2 regions of the Nonomuraea sp. NPDC048901 genome follow, and region 2 is predicted to be linked to the other one. Evidence: riboswitches for the same ligand, from Rfam matches in the RefSeq annotation. Region 2 holds a riboswitch; the other holds the start of a gene.
What was found. Region 2 has a riboswitch for S-adenosylmethionine ahead of thrC (threonine synthase). Riboswitches for the same ligand answer to the same signal wherever they lie in the genome.
Positions count from the first base shown of each region.

Region 1: another riboswitch for S-adenosylmethionine. It lies ahead of AB0C30_RS02595 (aminotransferase class V-fold PLP-dependent enzyme); the one in region 2 lies ahead of thrC (threonine synthase).

Region 1 covers NZ_JBEZFW010000001.1:516,126-523,285, forward strand. The annotation lists gene AB0C30_RS02585 (NADH-quinone oxidoreductase subunit D) at 1-336, opposite strand, end outside; gene AB0C30_RS02590 (DoxX family protein) at 457-1,092, shown strand; gene AB0C30_RS02595 (aminotransferase class V-fold PLP-dependent enzyme) at 1,175-2,434, opposite strand; SAM riboswitch class IV at 2,504-2,619, opposite strand; gene AB0C30_RS02600 (TerC family protein) at 2,722-3,447, shown strand; gene AB0C30_RS02605 (cytochrome P450) at 3,457-4,647, shown strand; gene AB0C30_RS02610 (SAM-dependent methyltransferase) at 4,745-5,713, opposite strand; gene AB0C30_RS02615 (DUF2520 domain-containing protein) at 5,960-6,850, shown strand; gene panC (pantoate--beta-alanine ligase) at 6,841-7,160, shown strand, end outside.
Region 2 covers NZ_JBEZFW010000040.1:35,705-42,864, reverse strand. The annotation lists gene AB0C30_RS58070 (cold-shock protein) at 44-244, opposite strand; gene AB0C30_RS58065 (MoaD/ThiS family protein) at 484-759, opposite strand; gene thrC (threonine synthase) at 783-2,015, opposite strand; SAM riboswitch class I at 2,029-2,170, opposite strand; gene AB0C30_RS58055 (RNA polymerase sigma factor) at 2,250-2,804, opposite strand; gene AB0C30_RS58050 (trehalose-6-phosphate synthase) at 2,836-4,260, shown strand; gene AB0C30_RS58045 (MFS transporter) at 4,262-5,425, shown strand; gene AB0C30_RS58040 (hypothetical protein) at 5,430-6,002, opposite strand; gene otsB (trehalose-phosphatase) at 6,066-6,890, opposite strand; gene AB0C30_RS58030 (DUF3263 domain-containing protein) at 6,945-7,160, opposite strand, start outside.

The DNA.
Region 1 (7,160 bases), on a different contig from region 2:
CGTACGCGCCCACACGGCCCGTACCGGCACCTCCATGCCCAGCATGCGCTCGGCGGCCAGCACCACGCCCAGTTCGTTGGCGAACCCGGCCAGCCAGTCGTGCCTGTTGGCCAGCATGATGATCTGCCGGTAGTCGCGGACCTCGAACAGCTTCTCCGCGCCCCGGTGCATATAACCGATGATCGGCTCGGCCGTGGCGATGCGCTCGCCGTCGAGGGTGAGCCGCAGCCTGAGCACCCCGTGCGTCGACGGGTGCTGTGGGCCGATGTTGAGGATCATGTCCTCGGTGGCCAGCTCTTTCGCCCCGACGCCGATCCCGACCACGCGTTCCGTCATATGGCAATGCTGCCACCGGCAGTCGTGGTGATCCAGCACAGGAAGAGGTCAAGGAACCCTATATCGGCGCATTCCGCCCACTGGACCGGGGAGGAACATCGAGAACGGGGGGAGAAAACCGTGCAAAGAATTCTTTTCGATCTTGCCGCTCTGATCTCGCGGGTGGCGATCGGCGTGATCTTCGTGACCCACGGGTGGCAGAAGATGCAGATCGGGGTACCGGTCACGGCCGCCGCCTTCAACCAGATGGGAATACCGCTGCCGTGGCTCTCGGCCGGGTTCGCCATTCTCGTCGAGACCGTCGGCGGGGTCCTGCTCATCATCGGCCTGCTGGTCCGGCTGGCGGCCCTCGGGCTGGTGGTCGACATGCTGGGCGCGATCATCTTCGTCCACGGCGCCCACGGCGTCCTGATCCAGAACGGCGGCTGGGAGCTCGCCGGCGCGCTGGCCGTGGCCTGCCTGCTGCTCGTGGCTGTGGGCGGCGGCCGGCTCGGCATCGACGGCATCCTGCACAACAGCTACCGGCGGCGCGCCGAGCGTCGCGCGGCCGAGCAGGATCTCGCCGGCCACGCGCCGGCCACCTCCATCAGGCCGGAGGCCCCATCGGAGGCGGACACCGCCCCCAGGCCGGAGGCCCCATCGGAGGCGGACACCGCCCCCAGGCCGGTGCCACCGACCGCCCGGGGCGGTGACATGCGGAACGTCGATGACGTCGTCGCCGACGAGCCGTCACGCGGACGTTCACCGAGCGCCTGACCTCAACCCGCCGCGCGAAGGTTCGCCATCGCGCGACCTCAGCGGGCGGCGACGCGGCGGCTGTCGTGCCGCGTCCGTGACCTCAGCGGGCGGCGAGGTCGCGGAGGGCGTCTACGAGGCGGTCCACGTGCTCCTCCGTGGTGCCGATGCCGATCGAGGCGCGGACCGCGGAGGCCGTGTCGTCCTCGCAGCCGCCGTCCGCGGTGCCGAGCAAGTGCCGGACGAACGGGTGCGCGCAGAACTTGCCGTCACGCACGCCGATGCCGTACTCGCCCGACAGCACCTCGGCCACCTCGCGCGCCGAGTGCCCGTCCACGACGAACGAGACGATGCCCACGCGCGGCTGGTCCGGCCCCCAGAGCGACAGCTCGCGCACGCCCTCGATCGCGGCCAGGCCGGACCGGAGCCGGGCGATGAGCCGCTCCTCCTCGCGCACCAGCTCGGTCCAGCCGGTCGCGCTGAGCGCGTCGCAGGCGGCGGCCACGGCGATGGCGCCCAGGACGTTCGGGGTGCCCGCCTCGTGACGCGGTTCGGCGTCCTCGTGCCACTCGATGTCCTCGTCGACGGAGCGTACGGCGCCGCCGCCCTTGAGGTACGGCTCGCCGGAGGAGAGCCAGTCACGGCGGCCGACCAGCACCCCGGCCCCGAAGGGCGCGTAGAGCTTGTGCCCGGAGAAGGCGACGTAGTCGAGGTCGAGCGCGGTCAGGTTGAGCCGCCGGTGCGGCACCAGCTGGGCGGCGTCCACCAGGATGCGGGCTCCGTGGCGGTGCGCGATGTGCGCCAGGGCGGCGATGGGCCAGAGCTCGCCGGTGACGTTCGAGGCGGCGGTGACCACGAGCAGCTTGGGGCCGTCGATCCCGGCCAGCGCCTCGTCGGCGGCGCGGACGGCCTCGCCGGGGAAGGCGGGCGGCGCCAGGCGTACGGACTGCTTCCAGGGCAGCAGGGAGGCGTGGTGCTCGGTGTCGAACACGACCGCGGTCGTGCCCTCGGGCAGGCAGCGGGCCAGCAGGTTCGTCGCGTCGGTGGTGTTGCGGGTGAAGATCACGGCGTCGTCGGGCCGGGCGCCGACGAAGGCCCTGACCGTGTGGCGGGCCTGCTCGTAGCGGGCGGTGGTGAGCTGGGAGGCGTAGCCCGCGCCGCGGTGCACGCTGGAGTAGGCCGGGAGCGCGGCGGTGACGGCGGCACTGACCGGCTCCAGACAGGGGGCGCTCGCCGCGTAGTCGAGGTTGGCGTACGTCACCAGCCTGCCGCCCTTGACCGGTACTTCCAGATCGGCGCCCAGTACGGCGGGGATCGGACGGGCGCGCTCGGCAGCCGGCGCGTCGGTGGCCTGAGCGGGCAGGGAGCTGAAGATCGTCAACGTGGACACGGCGAACCTCCTGGGGCCATCGGACCCCCGGAACACCCAGCGAGCCCGCGCTTGCCCACCACACCTCGTGGCGGACCAGGTCTTCACCCGGGGCACCCCGCCGCGGACGCGAGGGTTGCCGGCCAGCAAGCCGGGGCTGTGCGCTGGCACTCATGACCTACATCCGCACTATAACCGACACCCGGCCATGAATCGCAACCGCGAACTTATGCGGCCCCTGCCTCGTTGGTAACTGAAACCCCTGCTGTGAGGAGTACCTAATGCTGGACTGGGTGGCCGACCCTCAGATCTGGATCGGGTTTTTCACCCTGGTCGCACTAGAGATCGTTCTCGGTATCGACAACATCATCTTCATCTCCATCCTGGCCGGGAAGCTGCCGCCGGAGCAGCGCGACCGGGCCCGCGTCATGGGCCTGGCCGCGGCGCTGATCAGCCGGCTGCTCCTGCTGCTGGCGCTGTCGTGGGTGGTCCGGCTGACCACGCCATTGTTCGAGGTCTTCGGCCACGGGATATCGGGGCGCGACCTGATCCTGCTGCTGGGCGGCCTGTTCCTGCTGGCCAAGAGCGTCACCGAGATCGGGCACAGCATGGAACTGAAGGAGGAGGGCGGCAAGGGACGGGCCGTCACCTCGTTCGCCTCGGTGATCGTGCAGATCATGGTGCTGGACGTGGTGTTCTCGCTCGACTCGGTGATCACCGCCGTGGGCATGGTGGACGAGCTCGGCGTGATGATCGCCGCGGTGATCGTGGCGGTGCTGGTCATGCTGTTCGCGTCCGGGCCGATCAGCAGGTTCGTGGACAAGCATCCGAGCATCAAGATGCTGGCTCTGGCGTTCCTGGTGCTGATCGGGGTGGTGCTCATCGCCGAGGGGCTCGGCCAGCACATCTCCAAGGGCTACATCTACTTCGCGATGGCGTTCTCGGTGATCGTGGAGCTGCTCAACATCCGGATGCGGAGCAGGCATGCCAAGCAAGCCTCCTCATAAGATGAAAAAGTGCGCTTCGATCCCTGGAATCCGGATTTTGTTGCCTACCCCTACGGCGCGTACGCGGAGCTGAGGCGTGACGCCCCCGTCAGCTACTTCGAGCCGACGGGGCAGTGGCTGATCTCCCGGCACGCGGACGTGAACGCGCTGCTCAGAGACCGCCGGCTGGGCCGTTCCTACCTCCACGTGGCCACGCACGAGGAGTTCGGCAGGCCGGAGGAGCCGGCGTTCCAAGAGCCGTTCTGGCGGGTGACCAGGGCCGGCATGCTCGACGTCGAGCCGCCGGTGCACACCAGGCTGCGCCGGCTGGTCTCCAAGGCGTTCACCCCGCGCATGGTCGAGTCGCTGCGCCCCCGGGTCAGGGCCATCGCCGAGGGGCTGGTCGGGGCGTTCGTCGAGAAGGGCGGCGGCGACCTGATCGCCGAGGTGGCCGAGCCGCTGCCGGTGACCGTCATCGCGGAGATGCTCGGCGTACCCGAGGCGGACCGGCACCTGCTGCGCCCCTGGTCGGCCGACATCTGCCGGATGTACGAGCTGAACCCGAGCATGGAGTCGCAGCACCTGGCCGCCAAGGCGGCGGCGGAGTTCGCCGCCTACCTCGCGGACCTGGCCCGCGAGCGTGCCGTACGACCGGGCGACGACCTGATCAGTGCGCTCGCGGCGATCGAGGAGCTCACCGAGGACGAGCTGGTCGGTACGTGCGTGCTGCTGCTCAACGCCGGACACGAGGCGACCGTGAACGTGACGGGCAACGGCTGGTGGTCCCTGTTCAGGAACCCCGCCGAGCTGGTACGCCTGCGCGAGGACCGGAGCCTGCTGCCCACGGCCGTCGAGGAGCTGATGCGCTGGGACACGCCGCTACAGATGTTCGAGCGGTGGGTCCTGGAGGACATCGAGGTGCACGGGGTCGAGATCCCGCGCGGGGCCGAGGTCGCGCTGCTGTTCGGCTCCGCCAACCGCGACGAGACGGTGTTCGCCGACCCTGACCGGCTCGACGTGGGACGGCCGGACAACCCGCACATCTCCTTCGGGGCGGGGATCCACTTCTGCCTGGGCGCGCCGCTGGCCCGCATCGAGCTGATCGAGTCGTTCGGCGCCCTGCTGGAGCGGGCGCCGAAGCTGGAACTCGCCAGCGAGCCGGAATGGAAGCCGGGCTACGTCATCCGCGGCCTGAAGTCCCTCGACCTGACGACGGGTTAGCGCGGCCGTCCGTCGTGGCTGGGGTCCCTAGGCAGGAACCCCCTCCGGGGGAGCGGAAGTAGCCGGTCCGTCGTGGCTGAGGTCCTTCGCCGACGGGTCACCGGCGGTCCTGGACGAGCCAGCCGAAGCCGCCGAGACCCCTCGGGTCGATCAGCTCGCCCTCCTCCGAGGCGCGGGCCAGGGCTCGGAGATAAGCCGTCGGATCGGCATGCGCGAGATCGATGGGCGGACGCGTGCCGGTGACCCCCAGAGCCCTTAGCGCATCGCGCTGTGTGGACAAGCCTGTGGATATCGCACCGGCCCGCCGACCGGCCTCCGCGCACGCGTCGAGCGCCACGTGAGCGGTGATGTCGCAGGTGCCGTCGGGGATGGGCGCGACGACCGCACCATCTCGGTAGCCGGTGAGTGTGCCATGGCACGGACGGTTATCCACAGGGTGTGCATAATCAATGGCCACCGCGCGACCCCTCCTGAGCCGGGTCACCACGGCCGCCCACGCGGCGTCGCGCGGGCACCCGATCTCCCCGCGCGAGCCGATGCGGCCCAGCGACGGCCACCACCGGTCGAGCCAGGCGCGGTCGGAGTCGGGCACCGGGTCGCCCAGCCGTTCCTCACCCGTCTCGGTGTCGACCAGGACCAGCCGCGGCCCGTCGGCCGTCTGCTCGGCCACGTCGAGCGGGACGTTGTCCAGCCACTCGTTGGCGATCGCCAGCCCGGTGATGACGGAGGGGATCCGAGGGCGCCAGTCGATGCTCTTGGGCAGGTCGTCGGGTCTGGGCGAGAGGTCGACGGCGGTGATGTTGAGCCTGGCGCGCAGCCCGGGCTCGGCGGCGTCGAGCACGCGGGCCACCAGGGCGCCCTCTCCGGCGCCGATGTCGACCAGGTCGATGCTCTCCGGGGCGCCGAGGTCGGCGTCGACCTGGGTGAGCAGGGCCAGAACCGCGTCGGCGAAGGCGGCCGAGGCGCTGACCGACGTACGGAAGTGGCCCGAAGGGCGCTCACGGAGGTAGAAACCGTCCTCGCCGTACAGCGCGTACTGCATCGCGGCGCGCCACGTGAGCCACATGCCCTGGACTATCTCACGAAGTAAGCCCCCCCGTAGATCAACGCGGGCGTCGGGTCGTCAACTCGGCGCCCGCCACCACGAGATGAACCCCTCTCCTCATCTCTTCCGACAGGGGGTGCAGGTTTTGTATGCCCTTGTCCCTTTTGTGGGTAACTCAACATGCGGCAAAAGCCTGGTCACGTACGTAGTCGCGAGCGGCCGTTACTCTGGGCGGCAGTGCCATCAGGGTCGACAGGGGTGGACGTCATGGACGCAGGGGATCGGCCGGCGCGGCTGGCCGTGGGCGTGCTGGGCGCGGGCAAGGTGGGTTCGGTGCTCGGTGCCGCACTGGCGCAGGCCGGGCACCACGTGGTCGCCGCCAGCGGGGTCTCCGACGCCTCGCACCGGTGGGCGGCGGAGCGACTCGGCGTACGGCCGACGCGGCCCGAGGAGGTCGTCAAGACGGCTGGGCTGATCCTGCTCACCGTGCCCGACGACGCGCTGCCCGATCTGGTCAACGGTCTCGCGTCGACCGGCGCGGACCTCCAGGGCAAGCTGCTCGTGCACACCAGCGGCGCGTATGGGCTGTCGGTGCTGGAGCCGGCCGCCAGGGCGGGCGCGCTGCCGCTCGCGCTCCACCCGGTGATGACGTTCACCGGGCGGGACGACGACCTCAACCGCATCACCGGCATCTCGTTCGGCGTGACGGCGCCCGACACGCTCAGGCCCATCGCCGAGGCGCTGGTCATCGAGATGGGCGGCGAGCCGGTCTGGATCGCCGACTCCGACCGTGCCCTCTACCACGCGGCCCTGGCCGGGGCGGCCAACCACATGGTCACGCTCATCGCCGAGTCGCAGGAGCTCCTGCGGGGCATCGGCGTGGAGCATCCGGGCATCATGCTCGGCCCGCTGCTCGGCGCGGCGCTCGACAACGTGCTGCGGCTCGGCATCGCCGGGCTGACCGGTCCCGTGGTGCGGGGCGACGCGGGCACCGTACGCAAGCATGTCGACGCGCTGATCCTGGCGGCACCCGAGGCGGCCGACGCCTACATCGCCCTCGCTAGGCTCACGGCGGACCGCGCGCTCGCCGCGGGGCTGCTGAAGCCCGAAGAGGCCGAGCGCCTGCTCGACGCGCTCGGAGGCAACATATGGACCTGATCGTCGCCAAGAACCGTACCGACCTGGTCAAAGCGCGCGGCGAGGGGAGCGTCGCGCTGGTGCCCACCATGGGTGCGCTGCATGAGGGTCACCGCTCCCTGATCCGCGAGGCCCGCGTACGCGCCGACCACGTCGTGGTCAGCATCTTCGTCAATCCTCTGCAATTTTCGCCAAACGAGGATTTTTCCCGCTATCCGCGGACGTTCGACGCGGACCTGGAGGCGTGCCGGGCCGAAGGCGTGGACGTCGTCTTCGCCCCGTCGGTCGACGACATGTACCCCGCCGGCCGCCAGGTCAGCGTCCAGTCGGG
Region 2 (7,160 bases):
TGCGCTGCCGTGCGACCTGCCGGTACATACCAGCTTCGTGAGTTCAGACCGCTCGCACGGACTCCGCTTGGGGGCCCTTCTGCCCCTGCGTGATCTCGAACTCGACGCGCTGGCCTTGTTCGAGCGAGCGATAGCCATCCATCATGATCGCTGAGTAATGGACGAATACATCCTTGCCACCGTCTACCGCGATGAAGCCGTAGCCCTTGTCCGCGTTGAACCACTTGACGGTGCCCTGCGCCACTTCCGACTCCTCTTACTGGGCTCATAGATCCCGCCCATTCCTACGCGAGACCCTCAATCGCCTGACATATGGAGAAATCACCAGACGATCGCCCTCGACCATACCTGTGGCACAGCGTTTGGCAACAGAGTCAATCAACAAATTACGCATTTCATCGGCGAGTGAGTCGTTCAACGTTGAATTGTCGGAAAAAACAGAAGGCGCCCCAGATGGGAGCGCCTTCTGAAGTGAGCGGGTGACTACCCTCCGGCGACCGCCGGGATGATGGAGATCTGCGCGCCTTCGGGGGCGGCCGTGTCAAGTCCGTCGACAAAACGGACATCCTCTTCGCCAACATAAACGTTGACAAAACGACGAATCTTGCCCGATTCATCCAGAATTCTCGCGCCGATCCCCGGGTAGTCGGAGTCGAGCTTCGCCAGCACGTCACGGAGAGTCGCGCCCTCCCCACTCACTTCCGCGTTACCACCGGTGTAGGTGCGCAGAATGGTGGGAATCCGCACAGAAACGCTCATGATTAACTTGCCTTTCCTGGTTGTCAGACAGCCGCGCGGAACGCGTCGAGCGAGGGCCGGATCACTGCCGTGGGCTGGGCGTCGTCGGCGACGGCGTCGAGCGTCTTGAGCCCGTCGCCGGTGTTGAGCACCACGGTCTCGGCCTCCGGGTCGAGCTGCCCGGTCTCGACGAGCTTCTTCAGCACTCCCACGGTGACGCCGCCGGCCGTCTCGGCGAAGATGCCCTCCGTAGAGGCCAGCAGCTTGATGGCGGCGACGATCTCGGGGTCCGTGACGTCCTCCACCGCCCCGCCGGTGCGGCGGGCGATGTCGAGCACGTACGGGCCGTCGGCGGGGTTGCCGATGGCCAGCGACTTGGCGATGGTGTCGGGCTTGACCGGCTGAACCACGTCGTGGCCGGCCTTGTACGCGGTCGACACGGGAGAGCAGCCCTTGGCCTGCGCGGCGAAGATCTTGTAAGGCCGGTCCTCGACCAGGCCGAGCGCGATCAGCTCCTTGAAGCCCTTGTCGATCTTGGTGAGCTGGGAGCCGGAGGCCACCGGGATGATGATCTGCTCGGGCAGCCGCCAGCCGAGCTGCTCGGCGATCTCGTAGGCGAGCGTCTTGGAGCCTTCGGCGTAGTAGGGCCGCAGGTTGACGTTGACGAAGCCCCACTTGTCGCCCAGCGGGTCGCCGATGAGCTCGGAGCAGAACCGGTTGACCTCGTCGTAGGAGCCCTCGATGGCGACCAGCCGGCCGCCGAACACGCGAGCCATGGCGATCTTGGCCTGCTCCAGCCCGGCGGGGATGAACACGCACGCGTCGAGCCCGGCCCGTGCGGCGGCGGCCGTGACCGCGCCCGCGAGGTTGCCGGTAGAGGAGCAGGAAAGGGTGTGGAACCCGAAGTTACGCGCCGCCTCGACGGCGATGGCCACCACCCGGTCCTTGAAGGAGTGGGTGGGATTGCCCGAGTCGTCCTTGACGTACAGGGACTTGATGCCCAGCGCGCGGCCGAGGTTGCCGGCCTTGACGAGCTTGGTCCAGCCGGGGTTCATGTTCGGCTTGGTGGCGACGTCGACGGGCACGGGGAGCAGTGAGCGGTAGCGCCAGATGTTGGCGGGGCCGGACTCGATGTCCTTCCGGGTGACGTCACCGAAGGAGTAGGCCGCTTCGAGCGGCCCGAAACACTCCAGGCAGGCGAAGCTGGGACCGAGTTCGTAACGGGTGCCGCACTCGCGGCAGGAGAGAGCGACAGCGGGTCCGAAGTCGTGCGACATGAAGCGAGGCCTTCCCTCATCTTCGCCTGCGGCCACCTTGACCACAGACCGGAATTGGCACCTTGTCCCGGTCGGCCTCGCCCTGTCGCGAGTCTGAATCCGGGAGGGTTGCCGGGGCTTCGCAGGGCCGGTCCCTCCACCCCTCTGGATGAGCAATATTCAGTTGTCTGAGCTGACTCTACCTGGCCAGGCGCGTCAAGCCACCAACCGTCTCACGAAGCGAGACGTACAGTCTCAGCGGTAATCTTCCCCCAGCACGCCCTGCACGTACTTGCGCGCCTGGTGGATGCGGGATTTCGCGGTGCCGAGCGGGATGCCGAGCTGCTCGGCGACCTCGTTGTAGTCGAGCTGCACGATGTCGCGCAGCACCAGGGCCTGGGCCAGGTCGGGCTTGCTGGCCTCCAGCGACTCCATCGCGTCGAGCAGGTCGAGCCGCGACCCGGCGATCACGCTGACCCGCCGCGCGTCGGGCTTCTGCATGGGGAGCTCGTCGGAGGTCTGCTCGGCCGAGCGGCGCTTCAGCGTGCGGTAGGTCGTACGGGCGCAGTTGGCCGTCACGATGTGCAGCCAGGTGCTGAACCTGGCCCGCCCCTCGAAGCGCCCGATGTTGCGCGCCACGGCCAGCAAAGTGTCCTGGGAGGCCTCTTCCGCATCCTGGTGATAGGGCAGGATTCGGGCGCAATGGCGCAGAACATCGGGTTCGATCCGCCTCAGGAGCTCGCCCAGTGCGCGATGATCTCCGGCAGCGGCGGAGCGGGCGAGTTCCTCGGTTAGGTCATCAAGCGCCATAGCTGGGATCCTATGGTCGGAGGGAGCTTTAATGAACAGCGTCCTGGTCGCCTCTAACAGAGGACCCGTCTCGTTCACCGTCTCGGACGACGGTGTGCTGACGATGAAGCGCGGCGGTGGCGGCCTGGTGTCCGGGCTCTCCGGGGTCCTGAAGGACGACGGCGTGCTGTGGGTCTGTGCTGCTTTGACCGATGGTGACCGCGGTGCCGTACGCCAGGCGCCCGGCGGCCGGCTCGACCAGGCCGGCTACGACACCGGCGCGCTGCGGATGCTCGACATCCCGCCGGCCACCTTCCACCGCGCCTACAACGCCGTGGCCAACTCCACGCTGTGGTTCGTCAACCACCTGCTCTACGACATTCCCAACGCGCCGTTGTTCGGCACCAGGTTCGAGCGCGAGTGGGAGTCCTACCGCGACTACAACGGCGCGTTCGCGCTGGCGCTGGCCGAGGAGGCCGGGCACGAGGCCCGCGTGATGGTCCAGGACTACCACCTCACGCTGACCCCGGCGATGCTCCGCGCCGAGCGGCCCGACCTGCGCATCGCGCACTTCAGCCACACGCCGTGGGCGCCGCCCGAATACTTCTCGCTGCTGCCCGACGACGTCGCGCGCGAGGTGCTCGAAGGCATCCTGGGCGCCGACCACGCCGGCTTCCTCACCGAACGCTGGGCGGGGGCGTTCATGGACTGCTGCCGCGCCCTGCTCGGCGCGGAGGTCGACCGGGCCGGCCGTACGGTCACCCACGAGGGCAGGACCACCCGCATCGGCGTGCACGGCCTCGGAGTCGACGGCGAGGCGCTGTGGGCGCGGGCCCACGAGCCCGACGTCGAGTCCAACATCGCCGCGATCAAGGAGCAGGTCGGCGACCGCCGACTGATCGTCCGCATCGACCGCACCGAACTGTCCAAGAACATCGTCCGCGGGCTGGTGGCCTACCGGGAGTTCCTGCTCGCCCACCCGGAATGGCACGGCCGGGTGGTGCATCTGGCGTTCGCCTATCCCAGCCGGCACGACCTGCCCGAATACCGCGAATACACCGCCTCGGTGCAGCGCTGCGCCCAGGAGATCGAGGACGAGTTCGGCACCGAGGACTGGGATCCGCTGATACTCAACGTCAACGACGACTACCCGCGCTCGCTGGCCGCCTACCGGCTGGCCGACGTGCTGCTGGTCAACCCGATCCGCGACGGCATGAACCTGGTGGCCAAGGAGGGCCCGATCCTGTCGTCGCGCGCCGCGCTGGTGCTCTCGCGCGAGGCGGGCGCGGCGGCCGAGCTGGGCCCGCACGCGCTCCTGGTCAACCCCTACGACGTGAGCGGCACGGCCGTGGCGCTGCACGACGCGCTGGTCATGCCCGAGGAGGAGCGCATGAACCGCCGCGATCGGCTGGAGGCGGCGGCCACCGCCCTCCCGCCGCAGAAGTGGTTCGCCGCCCAGCTGGACGCGCTGGCCTAGCATGTCGGCGATCTCAGAGAGCACCCGGCTGACCAGGGACCGGCCGACCTGGCTGATCTACCTGATCCTCGGTACGTTCGCCACGTTCATCTACGGCCTGAGCGCGGCCCTGCCGCTCCTCCGCCTCCAGCAGCGCACCTCCGGCACGGTCGCCGGCCTGCACGGCACCGCGATGGCCGTGGGCACGATCCTGGCCGGCCTCTCCCTCCCGCTCCTCACCAGGCGCTACGGCAGGCGGACCACCACCTGGATCGGCCTGGCCGGGATGAACGCGGGCGTGCTCCTGATCGTGCTGTTCTCCGCGCTGCCCCTGACGCTGCTCGGCTATGGCGTGGCCGGCGGCTTCGGCTCGATCGCCCTCTACAGCGCCATGGCCGCACTCAGCGAGCACCACGGGCCGGCCGGCCCGGCCGCGCTGAGCGAGGCGAACGCCGTCGGCGTCGTGGCGGGCGTGGCGGCGACCTTCCTGCTCAGCGCGGTCGCGCAGACCGCACTCGGCTGGCGGGCCGCGCTGCTCCTCACCCCCGCGCTCACCGCGCTGCTGGTCGTGACGATGGCGCGGGTCTGGCCCCCGGCAACGACCTCGGCGGCCCTGCTTGTCGGCGAACGGTCGACGCCGCCCGGGTGGCGCTTTTTCGTGGCGGGCGGCGTGCTGTGCTGCTGCGTGGCGCTGGAGTTCTCGTTCAACTTATGGGCCGCCGAACTGTTCGCCGCGCGCACCGGCCTGAGCGCGGCCGCGGCGGCCACCGGGCTGACCGCGTTCCTGGCCGGGCTGGCGGCGGGCCGGTTCGCCGGCGCGTACCTGGCCTTACGCCTGCCACCCGCGCGGCTCTTCCTGGGCGCGCTGGCGGTCACCGCGGTGGGCTGGCTGCTCTTCTGGCTGAGCACCTGGCCCGTCCTGTCCTACGCGGGTCTCGCGCTCAGCGGGCTCGGCGCGTCCCTGCACTTCCCGCTCGCGCTGGCCGCGCTGATCACGCACGCGGGCGACCGGCCCGACCGGGCCGGCGCGGCCGCGCCGATCTGGGCCGGGTCCGCGATGGCCCTCGGCCCACTCGCGCTCGGCGCGCTCGCCGACGGCTTCGGCACCTGGAACGCGTTCCTGCTGGTCCCCGTCCTCATCGGGCTGGCCGCCGGCGGTGTGCTCATCGCCAGGCCACGCGCCTGAGCGCTTATCGCCAGGTCGCGTGCTTGAGTACGCCGGGCAGGCCGGGGGTGTTCCATGAGTCGACGACGAGGACGCCGCTCTTGGGCAGGTACCACTCCCGCTGGACGAAGGTGGCCCGCGCCTTGCCCGTCCCGGTGACGCAGGTGCCCTTCCACGCGCGGTAGTACGCCTTGTGGCCGGGCCCGACCTGGCGCAGCCCCTTGGCCGCCGAGCCGTTGAACGTCTGGCTCCACTTGCGGTTGAGCGGGCAGGGCTCCACGTCGGTCGCCGAGTAGAAAGGCCGGTCGGGCGTGTACGGATTGAGCTCGTGACCCACCTTGATGGCCGCGGGCCCGAGCACCCAGAAGCCGCGGCACTCCGGCGTGAAGTACTCCCCTTTGGGCTTGGCGCACTTGCCGGTGACGACATGGATCCAGTCGCCCTTGCCGTACACCTTCCATGAGCTCGGAAGGGACAGCGTCAGCCCTTGGCGCAGCTTGAGCGGATGGTTCGCGGTGCTCGCCGAGGCAGGGGCGGCCGGGACGAGGAGGGCGGCGGCCACGGACAGGCCCGCCACGGCGAGGTATCTCTTCGACATCCCGCGACCGTACCGGCGCGCGCTTGCACGCGGGTTGCGTACTTGTAGGCGAGTTAGCGCGAATTAGTGCCCCTTGAAAGCCGACGCGAGCTCCCGCAGCAGGGCCACCACGCCGTCGGGGCCGTCCACCACGATGTCGGCCCGCTCGGCCAGCGCGGTCACCTCGGCCGAGCCGCTGCACACGTTCACCCCCGGCAACCCTGAGTTCCTGACCGCGTCGAAGGCCGCCAGATCGCCCAGGTCGTCGCCGACGAACATGACCGACCTGGCCGCCCGCTCGGCCAGGAACAGGCCGAGCGCGTGCCCTTTGTCCATGCCCGGCGGCCGCAGTTCGAGCACCAGCCGGCCGGGCTCGACGACCAGCCCGTGCTTCTTCGCCAGTGCGGCCAGCGGCTCACGCAGGGCCTCCAGCGTGCCCTCGGGGTCGGCGCTGCGCCGGGTGTGCACGGCGACCGCCCGGCCCTTGTCCTCGATCGCCACGCCTTTCACGCCGAGGGAGACGAGCAGCAGTTGCAGCTCGGCCTCGGCCTCGAGCACGCCGGGCGGGGGCGGCGGCGCCGAGACCCGGCCGTCCTCCCAGCGCTCGAACCCGTAATGCCCCAGCACCACCAGGCCGGGCACATCGGCCAACCCGGGCGCGTCGGTCGGGCCGGACGCGTCGGTTGAGCCCGGCGCGTCAGCCAGGCCGGACCCGAGCCGCAGAGCCGTGGCCACCGGCCGGCCGGTCACGATCGCCACCGCATTGACGTACCTGCCCAGCTCGGCGAGTACGGGCGGCGCTTCCGGATGAATCCTGGCGGAGGCGGGATCGGCCACGATCGGCGCGAGGGTGCCGTCGAAGTCGAGCCCGATCACGGCTCCCGCCGGATCCTTCAGGATCGCTTCCATACCGGGTGATCCCGTTTGTCTGATGTTCTTCACGCGCCTGCCTTACCCAGCAGGTCAGGGGCGCATGCCAAACCGTCTGGCGGCGCGCTCGCGCTGGCGCGTGGAACGCAGCCGGCGCAGCCGTTTGACCAGCATCGGATCCTGCTGGAGCGCCTCCGGCCGATCGATCAGCTCACCGAGAAGCTGGTAGTAGCGGGTGGCGGAGAACCCGAAGGTCTCCTTGATGGCCTGCTCCTTCGCACCCGCGTAACGCCGCCATTGGCGTTCGAA